DNA from 2 places in the Pseudomonas putida genome. Region 2 is predicted to be linked to the other one. Evidence: predicted binding sites of a transcription regulator. Region 2 holds the regulator's gene; the other holds the start of a gene.
The links. Region 2 encodes FliA, which starts transcription of late flagellar genes. Its sites were predicted from a motif close to CTAAAGTTTNNNNNNNNNNNGCCGNTAA; they were not measured.
Positions count from the first base shown of each region.

Region 1 (8,908 bases), 200 kb from region 2:
CGTTCTTCATCCAGGCTGGCAGCCGGTTGCCAATCAGGTTGTCTATCGATTCCGGGGCAATTGTGAACATGGTGCATCCTTGTTGGAGGAAACACCTACTTCATCATCGCGCTCATAGCCACAAGCGTTAGTTATCTATTCCAGCGCGCCGGTCATTCAATGGCCTGTGTGATTGCGTTCAAATGTCGCCCCCCCCATGGCCTCGATCTGCCCCTCGATCAAAGCCTCGAAAGGCCGCAGCAATTCACCGAAATTCCCCTGCGGTTCCAGCACATTCAATGCCTGTACCACCGCCTCGATCGTCGACACCGCCCCCGGCTCCGGCGCCTTGCGCAGGCGGTAGCGTGAAGGCGCCACTTGCGCCAGCGTCACCCTGGGCAACGCCTCCAGCAGCGGGTTCAGGTACAGCAGCTTGCGTGCCTTGCGCCAGGTGCCGTCGGGGACGATCAACATCAACGGCCTGTCGTCCGTTTCGCCGTAGGCTGTCAGCGCTTGCGCCTGCTCGCCTGGGAACAGCAGCACGGGCCGATAGCCTGGGGTCGCCAACAATTCGGCAAGATCAGCGAACACTTCGCCAACCCGCAGTTCGGCATTGACCAGGCCCAGGGCGGCCAGGCGGGCGGTGTTCAGCGCGTGCGCAGTTTCACTGGGGTGCTGCAGCAACACCACCCGGGTGCGGCTGGCGAGGCTGGGAATCAGCGGGCAGAGGCAATGGTCGAGCGGGCGCTGGCAGCGTTCGCAGCGGGGTCTGGGCATGGGGTTCTCCGTTGGCAGACGGATTTTGCCACAGGCCGGAATTTTGGGCCCGCTTTGCGGGCCATTCGCGGGGCAATCCCGCGAATGGGCTTGCAAGACTAAATTTAGCGGTTGAAACGTTCGGCCAGGCTGTGCAGATACTCGGCCATGCGCTCCAGGTCCTGGCTGATCTCGGCACCCTGCTTGGCCTGCCCTGCGCTCTGGTCGCACAGCTGGGCAATCCGCACGATCTGCTGGTTGATGTCCTCGGCCACATGGCTCTGCTGCTCCGACGCCGTGGCCATCTGCTGGCTCATGCCGGTAATGCGGCTGACCGCCTGGGCGATCCCGGCCAACGCCGCCTGCACCGCCTCGACACTGTGCACGCTATCCCGCGAAATCTGCTCGCCGCGGCTGGCGGTGCTCACCGCCCGCTCGGCGCCGGCACGCAGCGAGGCGATGATCTGGTGGATCTCGTCGGTGGAGTCGCGCGTGCGCCGGGCCAGCGAGCGCACCTCGTCGGCGACCACGGCAAAGCCCCTGCCCTGCTCGCCAGCCCGGGCCGCCTCGATCGCGGCGTTGAGCGCCAGCAGGTTGGTCTGCTCGGCAATCGAGGTGATCACGTCGACCACACTGCCGATCGACTGGGTCTGCTCGGCCAGGGCATTGACCGCCTGGCCGATGTCGCTGACCGCCTCGCTCATACTGCCCATGGCCTTCAGGCTCTGCTGCGCCAGCTCGCTGCCGTGCTGGGCCAGCTGGTCGGCGTCACCTGCAGCATGGGCGGTGCTTTGTACGTTGTGGGTGACCTCCTGAATGGTCGCGGCCATCTGCGCGATGGCCGTGGCCGACTGGTCGGTCTCGCTGCGCTGACGATCGAGCATCTGCGCCTGGGCATCAGACAGGTCGGCCGACTGGGCTGCCCGCGACTTGACACCGACGCCGGCATCCACCAGACGGGTGAGCGCAGTCTGCAGGCGCGCCTCTTCGCTGATGATGGCCAGGTCGAGCTGGCCCTGCAGGCCAGGGTTGTCACTGTAGGTCAGGGCCACCAGGGGGCTGGTGAACGCCTTGGGGTGTTCAGCGAGCGTGCGGCGGATTGCCTGGTCTTGCTGATGTTCGATCAGGTACCAGGCCACCAGCAAGCTGGCCATCAACAAGCCCAGCGCCGCGTAGGGTGGCAACCAGAGGTAACCGGCAGCCGACAACAGACCTGCGCCGATCAGTGGCCAGCCGTGGCCCAGGCCACGGACGAGCCGGGCTGCCCACGACACCGGTGGCTTGCCTGCACGCAGCCGTGCGTAAAGGGCCTCGGCACGGCGGATCTGCTCGCGGGTCGGCACTGAACGCACCGACTCATAGCCACTGATGCGGCCATTTTCGTAGATCGCCGTGACATAGGCGCTGACCCAGTAGTAGTCGCCGTTCTTGGCGCGGTTCTTGACCACGCCCATCCAGGGTTTGCCTTGCTTGATGGTCTCCCACATATGCCCGAAAACCGCCGGCGGCATGTCGGGATGACGCACCAGATTGTGCGGCTGGCCCACCAACTCCTCGTAAGTGAAGCCGCTGATCGCCACGAAGGCATCGTTGCAGTAGGTGATACGGCTGTTGAGGTCCGTGGTGGAGATGAGGCGCTGATCACTGGAAAAGGTTCTTTCATGCTCAGTGACGGGCAAGTTCATGCGCATCTTGAACGGTCCTTCGAAGATGGGAGTAAGAGAACAGCGCAACTAAATATCTAGCAGAGCGTGGAGAAGTTAGCGGCCAGCTTGGCGATTAATTTAGCGCTGACCGTCGGATTGTCAGACAATTTGCGACCTATCAACCGACATACAGTTGGCTCTTGAGCAAATCCCGGAATGTTTGTATCAGCGGCTCCCGGCTACGCCCCCTGCGGATGATCAGCGAGAATGGCGCCTGGTAGCCGAAAGTGGCCGGTGATAGCACCCGCAGGTCGCCTTTGTCGGCCCACGCCTGGGCATAGTGTTCGGGCAAGTAACCTATATAGGCGCCGGAGAGGATCAGGATCAGCTGCGCCTCCATGCTCTCGACCGTCGCCGCGCTGTGCTTGAAGCCATGCCGGGCCAGCTCGGCCTGGCTCCAGTAACCGCGCCCGACCATGCGCTGCTGGGTCACCACCTGCTCAGGGATGCGCCTTTCGGCGAACAGCGGGTGGCGGCTGCTGCAGTACAGCCAGTGCTGCTCACGGTACAGCGGTTGATACAGCAGGCCGCTCATGCGCGAGGAGAACGCGCCGATGGCCAGGTCCAGGCGGTTGTCCTGCACACCCAGTTGCAGTTCGTAAGGGCTGGACACCGACAGGTGCAGGTGCACGGCCGGGTGCTCCTGGCTGTAGGCGCCGATCACTTCGGCCAGTGGCAGTGCGCGATCGCCTACGGTGGAGTCGATCACGCCGAGGTTGAGCGTGCCGCGCAGCTCTCCCTTGAGCGCTGCTGCATACTGTTCGAAACCATCCAGCTCGGCCAGCAGGCGCAGTGTCTCCTGGTGGAACAGCTCGCCCTTGCTGGTCAGGCTGAAGCCACCGCGGCCCCGGTGGCACAAGACGATACCCAAAGCGCCTTCGAGCTGGCTCATGTAGGTGCTGATGGCCGAGGTCGACAGGTTGAGCTCGCGCTGGGCATTGGCGAACCCCTGGTGACGCACCACGCTGACGAAGATGCGCAGCAGTTTCAGGTCGGGCAAGGTCGAGGCCATGGTGCAACGGTTCCGCAGGGGTATTTGCGCGCAGTCTAACCGCTCCTGCGGCCTTTAGTTCAGAAATTCCTGAAGTAAGTATTTGCCGGTAGCGATTTTTCCCACGCACTACCTTGCGCAGACTTGGCCGAAATGTCCCTGCCCGCCGGCGTATACAAATCTGAAAGGCGTGCGGCGGCACAGGTTCGAACAAACAAAACAATCGACCGACTGATGAGGCCCACCGTGGACAAAGTTCTCCACCAACCACTGGGCGGCAACGAAATGCCGCGTTTCGGCGGCATCGCCACCATGCTCCGTCTTCCCCACCTGCAAAGCGCCGAAGGCCTTGACGCCGCGTTCATCGGCGTACCGCTGGACATCGGCACCTCGCTGCGCTCCGGCACCCGTTTCGGTCCGCGGCAGATCCGTGCCGAATCGGTGATGATCCGCCCGTACAACATGGCCACCGGTGCCGCCCCGTTCGACTCGCTGTCGGTGGCCGACATCGGTGACGTGGCGATCAACACCTTCAACCTGCTCGACGCCGTGCGCATCATCGAAGAAGCCTACGACGAGATCGTCGAGCACAATGTCATCCCGATGACCCTGGGTGGCGACCACACCATCACCCTGCCGATCCTGCGTGCCCTGCACAAGAAGCACGGCAAGATTGGCCTGGTGCACATCGATGCCCACGCCGACGTCAACGACCACATGTTCGGCGAGAAGATCGCCCACGGCACCACCTTCCGCCGCGCCGTGGAAGAAGGCCTGCTCGATTGCGACCGTGTGGTGCAGATCGGCCTGCGCGCCCAGGGCTACACCGCCGATGACTTCAACTGGAGCCGCCGCCAGGGCTTCCGCGTGGTCCAGGCCGAAGAGTGCTGGCACAAGTCGCTGGAACCGCTGATGGCCGAAGTACGCGAAAAGGTCGGCGGTGGCCCGGTGTACCTGTCGTTCGACATCGACGGCATCGACCCGGCCTGGGCCCCAGGCACCGGCACCCCGGAAATTGGCGGCTTGACCACCATCCAGGCGATGGAGATCATTCGCGGCTGCCACGGCCTGGACCTGATCGGCTGTGACCTGGTCGAAGTCTCCCCGCCTTACGACACCACCGGCAACACCTCGCTGCTCGGCGCCAACCTGCTGTTCGAGATGCTCTGCGTGCTACCGGGCGTCGTGCGTCGCTGATCAGCTTTGCCTGAAGTACCCCGGCAGGAGCCATGAGGGAGGGCCATAGAGGCCCGCCAACACAAGACAAGACCGCCGGGCGCCGTGAACACGCCTGAGCGGTCGATCTCGCCATAATAAAGATAATCGGGAGACCCCCAATGGCCTTGGACATCATTGTTGTAATGATCTATACCGTCGGCATGCTAGGGCTGGGCTGGTATGGCATGCGGCGCGCGAAAACCCAGGAAGACTACCTGGTGGCCGGGCGCAACCTCGGCCCGACCCTGTACATGGGCACCATGGCCACCACCGTGCTCGGCGGCGCCTCCACCGTCGGCACCGTACGCCTGGGGTACGTCCACGGCATCTCTGGTTTCTGGCTCTGTGCCGCCCTGGGCCTGGGCATCATCGCCCTCAACCTGTTCCTCGCCAAGCCGTTGCTGCGCCTGAAGATCTTCACCGTCACCCAGGTGCTGGAACGCCGTTACAACCCCATGGCCCGCCAGGCCAGCGCGGCCATCATGCTGGCCTATGCGCTGATGATCGGCGTCACCTCGACCCTGGCCATGGCCACCGTCCTGCAAGTGCTGCTCGACCTGCCGTTCTGGGCGTCGCTGCTGCTCGGCGGCGGTGTGGTAGTGGTCTATTCGACCATCGGCGGCATGTGGTCGCTGACCCTCACCGACATCGTCCAGTTCGTCATCAAGACCGTTGGCCTGATGTTCATCCTGCTGCCGGTGTGCCTGTACAAGGCCGGTGGCTGGGACACCCTGGTAGCCAAGCTGCCGGCGGCCAGCTTCAGCTGGACCACCATCGGCTGGGACACCATCATCACCTACTTCCTCATCTACTTCTTCGGCATTCTGATTGGCCAGGACATCTGGCAGCGGGTGTTCACTGCCCGTGACGAGAAGGTCTGCCAGCGCGCCGGCACCACCGCAGGTGTGTACTGCGTCCTGTACGGCCTGGCGTGCGCCCTGATCGGCATGTCCGCCCATGTACTGATGCCGGACCTGGCCAACCCGAACAACGCCTTTGCCGAGATGATCAAAGGCCAGCTGCCGGAAGGCATTCGTGGCCTGCTGATGGCGGCAGCCCTGGCGGCGATGATGTCGACAGCCAGTGCCGGCCTGCTGGCGGCCTCGACCACCCTGACCGAAGACCTGCTGCCCAAGCTGCGTGGCGGCAAGCCGTCGAGCCTGGGTGTCAGCCGCCTGTTCACCCTGATCACCGGCCTGGTGGTACTGGGCATCGCCCTGGCAGTGAACGATGTGATCAGTGCACTTACCCTGGCCTACAACCTGCTGGTTGGCGGCATGCTGATCCCGCTGATCGGTGCGATCTTCTGGAAGCGCGCCACCACCGCAGGCGCCATCGCCAGCATGTCGCTGGGCTTTGCCACCGCACTGTTCTTCATGTTCAAGGACGGGCTGGATGCCAACACGCCGATCTACTACAGCCTGGCGGTTGGCCTGGTGAGCTTCGTGCTGGTGAGCATGCTGTCGCGCAAGCCGGTGGGTGAATTCAAGCTGGCCTGATCAGGCCACAACAGCAGCAACAAAAAGGCCGCAGCATCTGACAGATGCTGCGGCCTTTTGCATTTCAGCGACGACGCGGCTGGCGCTTGCGCTGCTCTTCATCAGTCGGGATCGGCACCGGCTGCAAGGGTGGTGGAATCAGCCCCAAAGCGACGGCCAGGTCGTGGAGCCAGTTGAACATTTGGTTTTTCATAATGCCCCCTTGACGGGTCAGCCTCACGGCAATTCAATCCTGCGATGTTTCATACAGATCATAGTCCGATGTCCTGTACTACGCATGCTCTTGTTCCTACAGATATGGGCTAGTTTGACGCGGATCAAGCGGAAACGGCGCATTCCGACGACTGGTTAATCGTTTCGCTTTGTTGCACGTCGATCCAGGCCTGCAAATTCGCCCCGCGCATGCCCTGCCGCCACATCAACCAGGTTTCCGCGTGGTCGAATGGCGGCTGCAAGCGATGGGCGTGCACCCGGTCGCGCCCGGGCAGGCTTTCGAGCATCGATTGCGCCATCAAGGCCACCCCCGCACCGGCAATCACGCAGGCCAGCATGCTCTGGTACGACTCGATCTCCATCACTCGACCCATCGGCGTGTGGTCATGGGCATACCAGGCCTCCAGACGCATCCGGTAGGAACAGCCCTGGCGGAAGGTGAACACTGCCTTGCCCGCCACGTCCCTGGCACTGCGCACCGCGGGATGCTCCGGGCTGGTGATCAAGACCAGCACTTCATCGCACAGCGGCACACCATCCAGCCCGGCCAGGCTTGGCGGGCCGTCCACCAGTGCCGCATCCAGGCGATGGCTGAGCAGGCCTTCGAGCAGGTCGCCGCTGGGGGCCGCCTGCACCTGCAGGTTCACCGCCGGGTATTGCTGGTGATAGCGCGCCAGCAGCGCCGGCAAGTGGATCGCGGCAGTGCTGTACATGGTACCCAGCGCGAAATCGCCGGCCGGCTGGCCGCCCTGCACCGCCGCCACGGCTTCGTCACGCAGTGCCGAAAGGCGGCTGGCGTAATCCAGCAGCACCTTGCCGGCAGGTGACAGTTGCAGGCGCTGGCGCTCGCGCAGGAACAGCTCCACCCCCAGCTGCTCCTCGAGCTGACGCAGGCGCGTCGACAGGTTCGACGGCACCCGGTGCAGGCGCTCGGCAGCACGGGTGACCGAGCCCTCCTCGGCGACGGCCTGGAAGATGCGCAGTTGGCTGAACTCCATGACATTCTCCAAAACAGAACAACTTGATCATCATTATTCAATTTTATTGAAAGTCAACTCACCCTAACCTGCCATCCATCGCATTGATTCGCGCAGGAGAGTTCTCATGTCGCCGTTCACACAACTGCTGGCCAGCGCCGTGGCCCTGATGATGGCCATGGGCATCGGCCGCTTCGCCCTCACCCCACAATTGCCGCAACTGATCGCCGAAGGCCAGTTCGACCTGACCGCCGCCGGGCTGGTGGCGGCAGCCAATTACCTGGGTTATCTCCTTGGCGCCGTGGACGCCATGTACGCCCGTCGCCCAAACCAGGTGAAACTGCGCCTGCACGGTGGCCTGTGGTTGTGCGTGCTGCTGACCCTGGCCTCTTGGGCTGCGGACGGCTTCTGGAGCCATTTGCTGCTGCGCTTCGGGACCGGCGTGGCCAGCGCCTGGGTGCTGGTGATGATCACCAGCCTCAGCCAGCAAGTGGCCAATGCCCACAACCGCCAGCGCCTGGGGGCGATGGTGTTCGCCGGGCCTGGGCTGGGCATCGCGCTGACGGGTTTGCTGGCACTGGCTGCGCATCTGCTGGGGCTGGGATCGGCGGCACTCTGGCTGATCTATGCCGTTGCGGCCTTGGTCATGCTGCTGGCCGTGCGCCCCTGGCTGCCTCGCGCCCTGCAACCTGCCGTGGTGCCCGCCGCCGCGCAGCAGGGCCCGAGCCGCAGCGTCGGCATTGCTCGCCTGGGCCTGGTCTATGCCCTGTATGGCGTGGGCTACATCCTGCCAGCCACCTTCCTGTCGCAGATGGCCAACCAGCAGTTTAGCGGCAACTGGATGGCCGACCTGTTCTGGCCAGCGTTCGGCCTGGCGGCGGCGCTCGGTGTGGTGTTGGTGAGCCTGCGTCGGGCAGGCCGTACTTCGGCCTGGCTGACGGTCACCCTGTGGTTGCAAGGGTTGGGGGTACTGGCCTGCCTGATGGGCGGTGGCGTTGGCCTGGCACTGGGCGTGGTGCTGTGCGGTGGGCCATTCCTGGCTTGCATGCAGCTGGTAATGCAGCGCTCGCGGGAACTGGCGCCGCATGCCACACAGCGCAATGCCGGGCTGCTGACTGCGTGCTTTGCTCTGGGGCAGCTGAGTGGGCCGTTGCTGGCGGCGTTGAGCAACCATTACAGCGGAAGTTTGCAGCCGGCGCTTGTGTTGGCGGCGGCAGGGTTGGGAGTGGCGGGTGTACTGGTCCTGACCGGTGGCCAGAGTGTTCAGAGTTGCCAAGCCGTAACACAGGCAGCCTGATGATTTGAGGTTGGGTGCACCGGCCCTTTCGCGGGTCAAGCCCGCCCCTAAAGGATCACCGCTGGCCTGTAGGAGCGGGCTTGACCCGCGAAAGGGCCGGCACAGGCAACCATTACCCTACAATCCGGCGCAGCTGCTGTTTCACCCAAGGCTCGGCACTTACCAGGATCACGCCGAGCAATACCATCAAAGCACCGATCACGAAATTCGCACTCAACGGCTCACCCAGCAGCACCACGCCGAATGTCACCCCGAACAACGGGGTGATGAAC
Region 1 is NZ_CP026115.2:1,026,545-1,035,452, forward strand. Features, by position in the region: gene C2H86_RS04550 (NEL-type E3 ubiquitin ligase domain-containing protein) at 1-70, opposite strand, end outside; gene C2H86_RS04555 (tRNA-uridine aminocarboxypropyltransferase) at 157-756, opposite strand; gene C2H86_RS04560 (methyl-accepting chemotaxis protein) at 861-2,426, opposite strand; gene C2H86_RS04565 (LysR family transcriptional regulator) at 2,560-3,453, opposite strand; gene speB (agmatinase) at 3,679-4,629, shown strand; gene C2H86_RS04575 (sodium:solute symporter) at 4,770-6,149, shown strand; gene C2H86_RS28585 (PA1414 family protein) at 6,214-6,342, opposite strand; gene ptrR (putrescine utilization regulator PtrR) at 6,467-7,360, opposite strand; gene C2H86_RS04585 (MFS transporter) at 7,467-8,636, shown strand; gene C2H86_RS04590 (DMT family transporter) at 8,749-8,908, opposite strand, start outside.
Region 1: C2H86_RS04560 (methyl-accepting chemotaxis protein) is a predicted target of FliA. The motif match lies at 2,496-2,523, and genes of this name have one in related genera.

Region 2 (8,908 bases):
TTTGGTGGCGCAATTGCCATCACTGCTGCTGTCCACCGCTGCCGCGATCATGGTTACCCGTGCCTCGGGCTCCGAGGACATGGGCAAGCTGATCAACCGCCAGATGTTCGACTCGCCCAAGGCGCTGGGTGTGTCTGCGGGGCTGATGATCATCATGGGCCTGGTGCCGGGCATGCCGCACATCGCCTTCCTCAGCCTCGGCCTGCTGGCCGGTGGCGGCGCCTACCTGGTGTGGAAGAAGCAGCAGAAGGCCAAGATCGAAGCGCAGAAGGAAGCGCAACGCCAGCAGGACCTGCTGCCGTCGCCGCAGCGCGCGCTGGATACCAAGGAACTGGGCTGGGACGACGTGACGCCGATCGACATGATTGGCCTGGAAGTCGGCTACCGCCTGATTCCGCTGGTCGACCGCAATCAGGGTGGCCAGCTGCTGGCGCGGATCAAGGGGGTGCGCAAGAAGCTGTCCCAGGACCTGGGCTTCCTCATGCCGACCGTGCACATCCGTGACAACCTCGACCTGCAGCCCAGTGCCTATCGCCTGACGCTGATGGGCGTGATCCTGGCCGAGGCCGAGATCTACCCGGACCGCGAGCTTGCGATCAACCCAGGCCAAGTATTCGGTACCCTCAATGGTATCGCTGCGCGCGACCCGGCATTCGGCCTTGAGGCGGTGTGGATCGACATCGGCCAGCGCGCCCAGGCGCAGTCGCTGGGCTATACCGTGGTCGACGCCAGTACCGTGGTTGCTACCCACCTCAACCAGATCCTGCAGAAACACTGCCATGAGCTGATCGGCCATGAAGAGGTCCAGCAGCTGTTGCAGGTATTGTCCAAGGCATCGCCTAAACTTGCTGAAGAGCTGGTGCCCGGTGTCATTTCCTTGTCGGGGCTGCTCAAGGTCCTGCAGGCGTTGTTGTCCGAGCAAGTACCGGTGCGTGACATCCGCAGTATTGCCGAGGCCATCGCCAACAATGCCAGCAAGAGTCAAGATACCGCCGCGCTGGTGGCGGCAGTGCGCGTCGGATTGTGTCGTGCCATCGTCCAAAGCATTGTCGGCGTTGAGTCCGAGCTGCCTGTGATCACCCTTGAGCCAAGGTTGGAACAGATCTTGCTCAATAGTTTGCAAAGGGCCGGGCAAGGTCAGGAAGACGGTGTTCTTCTTGAGCCGAGCATGGCCGAAAAGCTGCAGCGTTCGCTGATCGACGCCTGCCAGCGCCAGGAAATGCAAGGCCAACCGGCCATTCTTCTGGTAGCTGGCCCGATCCGTGCCATGTTGTCGCGCTTCGGTCGCCTGGCTGTACCGAATTTGCATGTTCTGGCGTATCAGGAAATACCGGATAACAAGCAAGTCACCATCGTTGCCACAGTGGGCCCCAACGGCTGAGGTAGTGGGTTATGCAAGTCAAGCGTTTTTTCGCCGCCGATATGCGTCAGGCCATGAAGCTGGTCCGTGATGAGCTGGGCTCCGATGCCGCCATCATCGGCAACCGCCGCATTGCCGGTGGTGTCGAGCTGACCGCCGCGCTGGACTACAAGCTGTCCGCGCTGGCCCCGCGCGTGCCCAACGTCGAGCTGGAAGAAGAGCTGCGCAAGACCCAGTCGCGCATCGCCACTGCCCAGGCCGAGCTGGACAACCGCGCCGAGGCCAGCGAAGGCAACCGCCAATTGTTTGCCGGCCAATCGCTGACCGCAGCCGAGCCATTGATCGAACCGCATGTCGATGCCCCGGCAGTGGCTGCCGCACCTGCCCCGGCCCCGGTCGACCCGCGCCTGTTCGACGCCATGCGTTCGGAGCTGTCGGGCCTGCGTGAGCTGCTCGAAGTGCAGCTCGGCTCGCTGGCCTGGAACCAGCTGCAGGGTAGCAAACCAGCCCAGGCCAACCTCTGGCGTCGCCTGCAGCGCATTGGCCTGTCCGGCCCGATCGCCCGCGAACTGCTCGACCTCACCAGTGAGATCGAAGAGCCGCGCCAGGCCTGGCGTATGCTGCTCGCGCACCTGGCACGGATGATCGAAGTGCCACAGGTCGAACCGATCGAAGAGGGCGGGGTGATCGCCGTGGTCGGCCCAGCCGGCATGGGCAAGACCACCACCCTGGCCAAGCTGGCGGCGCGTTACGTGCTCAAGTACGGCCCGCAGAACCTGGCCCTGGTGAGCATGGACAGCTTCCGCATCGGTGCCCAGGAGCAGCTCAAGACTTTGGGGCGCATCCTCAACGTGCCGGTGACCTACGTCGACCCGGGCCAGTCGCTGGCAGCCGCGCTGGAGCCGTTGCTGCGCAAGCGCGTGGTGCTGATCGATACCGCCGGCCTGCAGGCCAGCGACCCGGCCCTGCGCATGCAACTGGAAACCCTTGCCGGGCGTGGCATTGCCGCGAAGAATTACCTGGTGCTGGCTACCACCAGCCAGAAGCAGGTGCTGACCGCTGCCTACCACAGCTACAAGCGCTGCGGCCTGGCTGGCTGCATCCTGACCAAACTCGATGAAACGGCGAGCCTCGGCGATGTGCTGAGCCTGGCCATCAGTCATGAACTGCCCGTGGCCTACCTCACCGACGGCCCGCGCATTCCTGACGACCTGCACCTGCCGCGCCCGCACCAGCTGGTGACCCGCGCGGTCAACGTGCAGTTGCAGGACGAGCCCAGCGAAGAGGCGATGGCCGACATGTTCGCTGATCTCTACCACAACCCGCGACGCGCAGGTTGAGGATGAAGCGTATGCAAAGTACCTACATTCCGGGGCTGGCAGTGCTGCCCCGCGTGTGGCTTGGGTCCAAGCGAGACAAGGTAAACAACGAACATGGGTAGCATGCATCCCGTACAGGTGATCGCCGTCACCGGTGGCAAAGGTGGCGTCGGCAAGACTAACGTTTCAGTGAACCTGTCCCTGGCGCTGGCCGAACTCGGCCGCCGGGTGATGTTGCTGGACGCCGACCTTGGCCTGGCCAATGTCGACGTATTGCTGGGCCTCACCCCAAAACGCACCCTGGCCGATGTCATCGAAGGGCGCTGCGAGCTGCGCGATGTGCTGTTGCAGGGGCCTGGCGGCGTGCGCATCGTGCCCGCCGCCTCCGGCACCCAGAGCATGGTGCACCTGGCCCCGGCCCAGCATGCCGGGCTGATCCAGGCCTTCAGCGAGATCGGCGACAACCTCGACGTGCTGGTGATCGACACCGCTGCGGGCATTGGTGACTCGGTAGTCAGCTTCGTGCGCGCAGCCCAGGAAGTGCTGCTGGTGGTGTGCGACGAGCCGACCTCGATCACCGACGCCTATGCGCTGATCAAGCTGCTCAACCGCGACTACGGCATGAACCGTTTCCGCGTGCTGGCCAACATGGCCCAGAGCCCGCAGGAAGGGCGCAACCTGTTCGCCAAGTTGACCAAGGTCACCGACCGCTTCCTTGACGTCGCCCTGCAATATGTCGGCGCCGTGCCGTACGACGAGAGCGTGCGCAAGGCAGTGCAGAAACAGCGCGCGGTGTACGAGGCCTTCCCTCGCTCCAAGTGTGCCCTGGCCTTCAAGGCCATCGCGCAGAAGGTCGACAGCTGGCCGCTGCCAGCCAACCCGCGCGGGCACCTTGAGTTCTTTGTCGAGCGCCTGGTGCAACCCACCAGCGCAGGACCCGTGCTATGAATGCGAGCGGCTTCAAGATGTACAGCAAGGCGTCGAAAGACGCCCAGTTCGAGCTGGTGGAACGCTACGCGCCGCTGGTCAAGCGCATCGCCTACCACTTGCTGGCACGCCTGCCGGCCAACGTCCAGGTCGAGGACCTGATCCAGGCCGGCATGATCGGCCTGCTGGAAGTGGCCAACAAGTACGACGCCAGCAAGGGCGCCAGCTTTGAAACCTACGCCGGCATCCGCATCCGCGGGGCGATGCTCGACGAGGTCCGCAAGGGCGATTGGGCACCGCGTTCGGTGCACCGCAATACGCGCATGGTCAGTGATGCGATGCGCGCAGTGGAAGCAAGAACTGGCCGCGACGCTAAAGATCATGAAGTTGCTGCCGAACTCCAATTGAGTCTCGATGATTACTACGGGATCTTGAACGATACCTTGGGGAGCCGCCTGTTCAGTTTCGACGACCTGTTGCAGGACGGCGAGCACGAAGGGCTGCACGAGGACGGCGCCAGTGGCCAGGTCGAGCCGTCGCGCGACCTGGAAGACGAGCGCTTCCAGGCTGCCCTGACCGATGCGATCGCCAACCTGCCGGAGCGTGAGCGCCTGGTGCTGGCGCTGTACTACGACGAAGAGCTGAACCTCAAGGAAATCGGTGAGGTGCTGGGGGTCAGCGAATCGCGAGTCAGCCAGTTGCACAGCCAGTGTGCCGCGCGCCTGCGCAGCCGCCTGGGGGAATGGCGGGCGCGTTGAGCCCGGGGTCGTTGCAGTCGTTTTCCACGTTGTACCGAATATGAATACGCGTGCTCGGGGCCGAGCGCGTTTGAGACTGCTTGGAGGTCTACTTGAACAAAGACATGAAAATCCTCATCGTTGACGACTTTTCGACGATGCGGCGGATCATCAAGAACCTGTTGCGTGACCTGGGCTTCACCAACACCGATGAAGCCGATGACGGCACCACCGCGCTGCCGATGCTCGAAAGCGGCCATTACGACTTCCTGGTGACCGACTGGAACATGCCTGGCATGTCCGGTATCGACCTGCTGCGCAAGGTCCGTGCCCACGATCGCCTGAAGACCATGCCGGTGCTGATGGTGACCGCCGAAGCCAAGCGTGACCAGATCATCGAAGCGGCCCAGGCCGGCGTCAACGGTTACGTGGTCAAGCCATTCACCGCCCAGGTGCTCAAAGAAAAGATCGAAAAGATCTTCGAACGCGTCAACGGCTGAGTCACGTCAGGGGGCGCCATGGAAACAACACAGACGTCTTTGGGGGAGTTCGAATCGACCCTGAAGAAACATGCCCAGGAGCTGGTCGAGAGCCTGGAACGGGGGCGTTTCGGCGATGCGGTGCAGCTGATTCATCAGCTCAACCAGACCCGCGACCGTGGCCTGTACCAGGAAGTCGGCAAGCTCACCCGTGAGCTGCACAGCGCGATCGTCAGCTTCCAGATCGACCCGCGCATGCCGCAGGCCGAGGAAGTCTCGCAGATTACCGATGCCACCGAGCGCCTGTCTTACGTGGTCAAACTCACCGAGGGTGCCGCCAACCGCACCATGGACCTGGTGGAGGAGAGCACGCCGGTACTCAACGACCTGGCTGCCGAGGCGCAAGGCCTGAGTGTCGACTGGCAGCGCTTCATGCGCCGCGAAGTCGCAGCGCCGGAGTTTCGCGAGCTGGTCAAGCGTGTCGACAGTTTCCTGACGCACAGCGCCGAGGGTAACCGCAAGGTCGCCGGCCACCTCAATGACATTCTGCTGGCCCAGGACTATCAGGACCTGACTGGCCAGGTGATCAAGCGCGTGACTGCGCTGGTGACCGAAGTGGAAAGCAATCTGCTCAAGCTCGTGCTGATGGCCAGTCAGGTCGACCGTTTTGCCGGTATCGAACACGACCACCAGCAGCTGCGCGCTGAAAAAGATGAAGAAAAACATCCGACTCGGGGTGAAGGTCCGCAGATTCATGCCGATAAGCGTGAAGACGTTGTGTCCGGTCAGGACGACGTCGACGATCTGCTGTCCAGCCTGGGTTTTTAAGGAGCACGTTTAATGAGCTTCGGCGCCGATGAAGAAATCCTTCAGGATTTCCTGGTAGAAGCCGGCGAAATTCTTGAGCAACTGTCCGAGCAACTGGTCGAGCTGGAAAGCCGACCCGACGATGCCGACCTGCTCAATGCAATCTTTCGCGGTTTCCACACTGTAAAAGGGGGCGCCGGCTTCCTTCAGCTGAACGAGCTGGTGGAGTGCTGCCACATCGCCGAGAACGTGTTCGACATCCTGCGCAAAGGTGAGCGCCGGGTCGACGCGGAACTGATGGACGTGGTGCTCGAGGCACTGGACACGGTCAACAGCATGTTCGGCCAGGTGCGCGAGCGCAGCGAAGTGACTGCGGCCACCCCGGAGTTGCTGGCGGCCCTGTCGCGCCTGGCGGAACCTGCCAGCGCCGAGGCCCCGGCAGCAGTTGTCGAGGCTGCACCGGAGCCGGTGGCCGCCGAGGCGGACATCACCGACACCGAGTTCGAACAGCTGCTCGACTCGCTCGATGCGGTCAAGGCAGAAGCGGCCGCAGCCGAAGCGCAGATGCAGGGCGAGACCCTGAGCGGCGCGGGTGACGACATCACTGACGACGAGTTCGAATCGCTGCTCGACCAATTGCATGGCAAGGGCCAGTTCTCGCCTGAACTGGCAGCCACCGAAGCGGTGGTCGAGGCCACTGCGCCGGTGAGCGACGAGATCACCGACGAAGAATTCGAGTCGTTGCTGGACCAGTTGCACGGCAAGGGCACCTTCCAGGCCGATGCCTTGCCGGCTGCCACTGCGGCTGTGGAAAGCGTGGTCGCGCCTGCCAGCAGTGACGAAATCACCGAGCACGAGTTCGAAGCGTTGCTCGACCAGTTGCACGGCAAGGGCAAGTTCACTGGTGAAACCGTTGCTGGCGAGGCGCCTGTCGCCGTGGCCGCGCCGGTTGCGGCCGTGGCGCAAAGCAAACCGGTCGCCAGGCCTGCTGCAGCCCCGGCTGCCGCTGCACCGGCCGCAGCCAAGCCGGCGCCAGCCCGCACCCCGGCCCCTGCGGCCGAAAAGCCTGCCAGCGAAGCGGAAACCACCGTGCGTGTCGACACTGCACGCCTGGACGAGATCATGAACATGGTCGGCGAACTGGTGCTGGTGCGTAACCGCCTGGTGCGCCTGGGCCTGAACAGCGGCGACGAGGCCATGTCCAAGGCCGTGTCGAACCTCGACGTGGTCACCGCCGACTTGCAGACCGCGGTCATGAAGACCCGCATGCAGCCGATCAAGAAGGTCTTCGGTCGCTTCCCGCGCCTGGTCCGCGATCTGGCGCGCCAGCTGAAGAAAGAGATCAACCTGGAGCTGGTCGGTGAAGAGACCGACCTCGACAAGAACCTGGTCGAGGCCCTTGCCGACCCGCTGGTGCACCTGGTGCGCAACGCCGTCGACCACGGTGTCGAGATGCCGGACGAGCGTGAAGCCTCTGGCAAGGCCCGGACCGGCCGCGTGGTGCTGTCGGCCGAGCAGGAAGGCGACCACATCCTGCTGTCGATCTCTGACGACGGCAAGGGCATGGACCCGAGCATCCTGCGCGCCAAGGCCGTTGAAAAAGGCCTGATGGACAAGGACGCGGCCGATCGCCTGAGCGAGTCGGACTGCTACAACCTGATCTTCGCTCCAGGCTTCTCGACCAAGACCGAGATTTCCGACGTGTCCGGCCGCGGCGTCGGCATGGACGTGGTGAAGACCAAGATTTCCCAGCTCAACGGCTCGATCAACATCTTCTCGGCCAAGGGCCAGGGCTCGAAGATCGTCATCAAGGTGCCGCTGACCCTGGCGATCATGCCGACCCTGATGGTGATGCTGGGCAACCAGGCGTTCGCCTTCCCGCTGGTCAACGTCAACGAGATCTTCCACCTCGACCTGTCGCGCACCAACGTGGTCGACGGCCAGGAAGTGGTGATCGTGCGCGACAAGGCGCTGCCGCTGTTCTACCTCAAGCGCTGGCTGGTTCAGGGCCAGGTGCATGAGGAGCAGCGCGAGGGCCATGTGGTGATCCTCTCGGTCGGCACCCAGCGTATCGGCTTCGTGGTCGACCAGCTGGTGGGCCAGGAAGAGGTGGTGATCAAGCCGCTGGGCAAGATGCTGCAGGGCACCCCGGGCATGTCCGGCGCCACCATCACCGGTGACGGCCGCATCGCGCTGATTCTCGACGTGCCGAGCATGCTCAAGCGTTACGCGGCACGGCGTATCTGATTTTCGGCGGCGCACCCTGGCGGGTGGCGCCGCCTAATGGAGTGTTTATGGCAGTCAAGGTCCTGGTGGTGGATGATTCCGGTTTCTTCCGCCGCCGCGTTTCGGAAATCCTCTCGGCGGACCCGACGATCCAGGTGGTCGGCACCGCGACCAACGGCAGGGAAGCGATCGACCAGGCACTGGCGCTCAAACCCGATGTCATCACCATGGACTACGAAATGCCCATGATGGATGGCATCACCGCCGTGCGGCACATCATGCAGCGCTGCCCGACGCCGGTGTTGATGTTCTCCTCGCTGACCCATGAAGGCGCCCGGGTCACCCTCGACGCGCTGGATGCCGGTGCGGTGGATTACCTGCCCAAGAATTTCGAAGACATCTCGCGCAACCCAGAGAAGGTCAAGCAGTTGCTGTGCGAGAAGGTACATACCATCTCGCGCAGCAACCGCCGTTTTGGCGGCTATACCAGCCACGCGCCGGTCAGCGCACCGGCGCCGGCCGCCAGCCATGCACCCGCCAGCAGCCTGGCCAGCGCCGCGCCGGTCCGTCCTGCCGCGCCTGCCCGTGCGGCGGCGCCGGCAGCAGCTGCGGCGCATGCCCCGGCTCCCAAGCGCAAGCCTTACAAGCTGGTGGCGATCGGTACCTCCACCGGCGGCCCGGTCGCCCTGCAGCGGGTGCTGACGCAGTTGCCGGCGAGTTTCCCCGCACCGATCGTGCTGATCCAGCACATGCCCGCCGCGTTCACCAAGGCATTCGCCGAACGCCTCGACAAGCTGTGCAAGATCAGCGTCAAGGAAGCCGAGGACGGCGACATGCTGCGCCCGGGCCTGGCGCTGCTGGCCCCAGGCGGCAAGCAGATGATGATCGACGGCCGTGGCACGGTGAAGATTCTGCCGGGCGACGAGCGCCTGAACTACAAGCCGTGCGTGGACATCACCTTCGGCTCGGCGGCCAAGTCCTATGGCGACAAGGTGCTGTCGGTGGTGCTCACCGGCATGGGCGCCGATGGCCGTGAAGGCGCGCGCCTGCTCA
Region 2 is NZ_CP026115.2:823,422-832,329, reverse strand. Features, by position in the region: gene flhA (flagellar biosynthesis protein FlhA) at 1-1,381, shown strand, start outside; gene flhF (flagellar biosynthesis protein FlhF) at 1,393-2,700, shown strand; gene fleN (flagellar synthesis regulator FleN) at 2,794-3,627, shown strand; gene fliA (RNA polymerase sigma factor FliA) at 3,624-4,364, shown strand; gene C2H86_RS03805 (chemotaxis response regulator CheY) at 4,469-4,843, shown strand; gene C2H86_RS03800 (protein phosphatase CheZ) at 4,862-5,650, shown strand; gene C2H86_RS03795 (chemotaxis protein CheA) at 5,663-7,876, shown strand; gene C2H86_RS03790 (protein-glutamate methylesterase/protein-glutamine glutaminase) at 7,924-8,908, shown strand, end outside.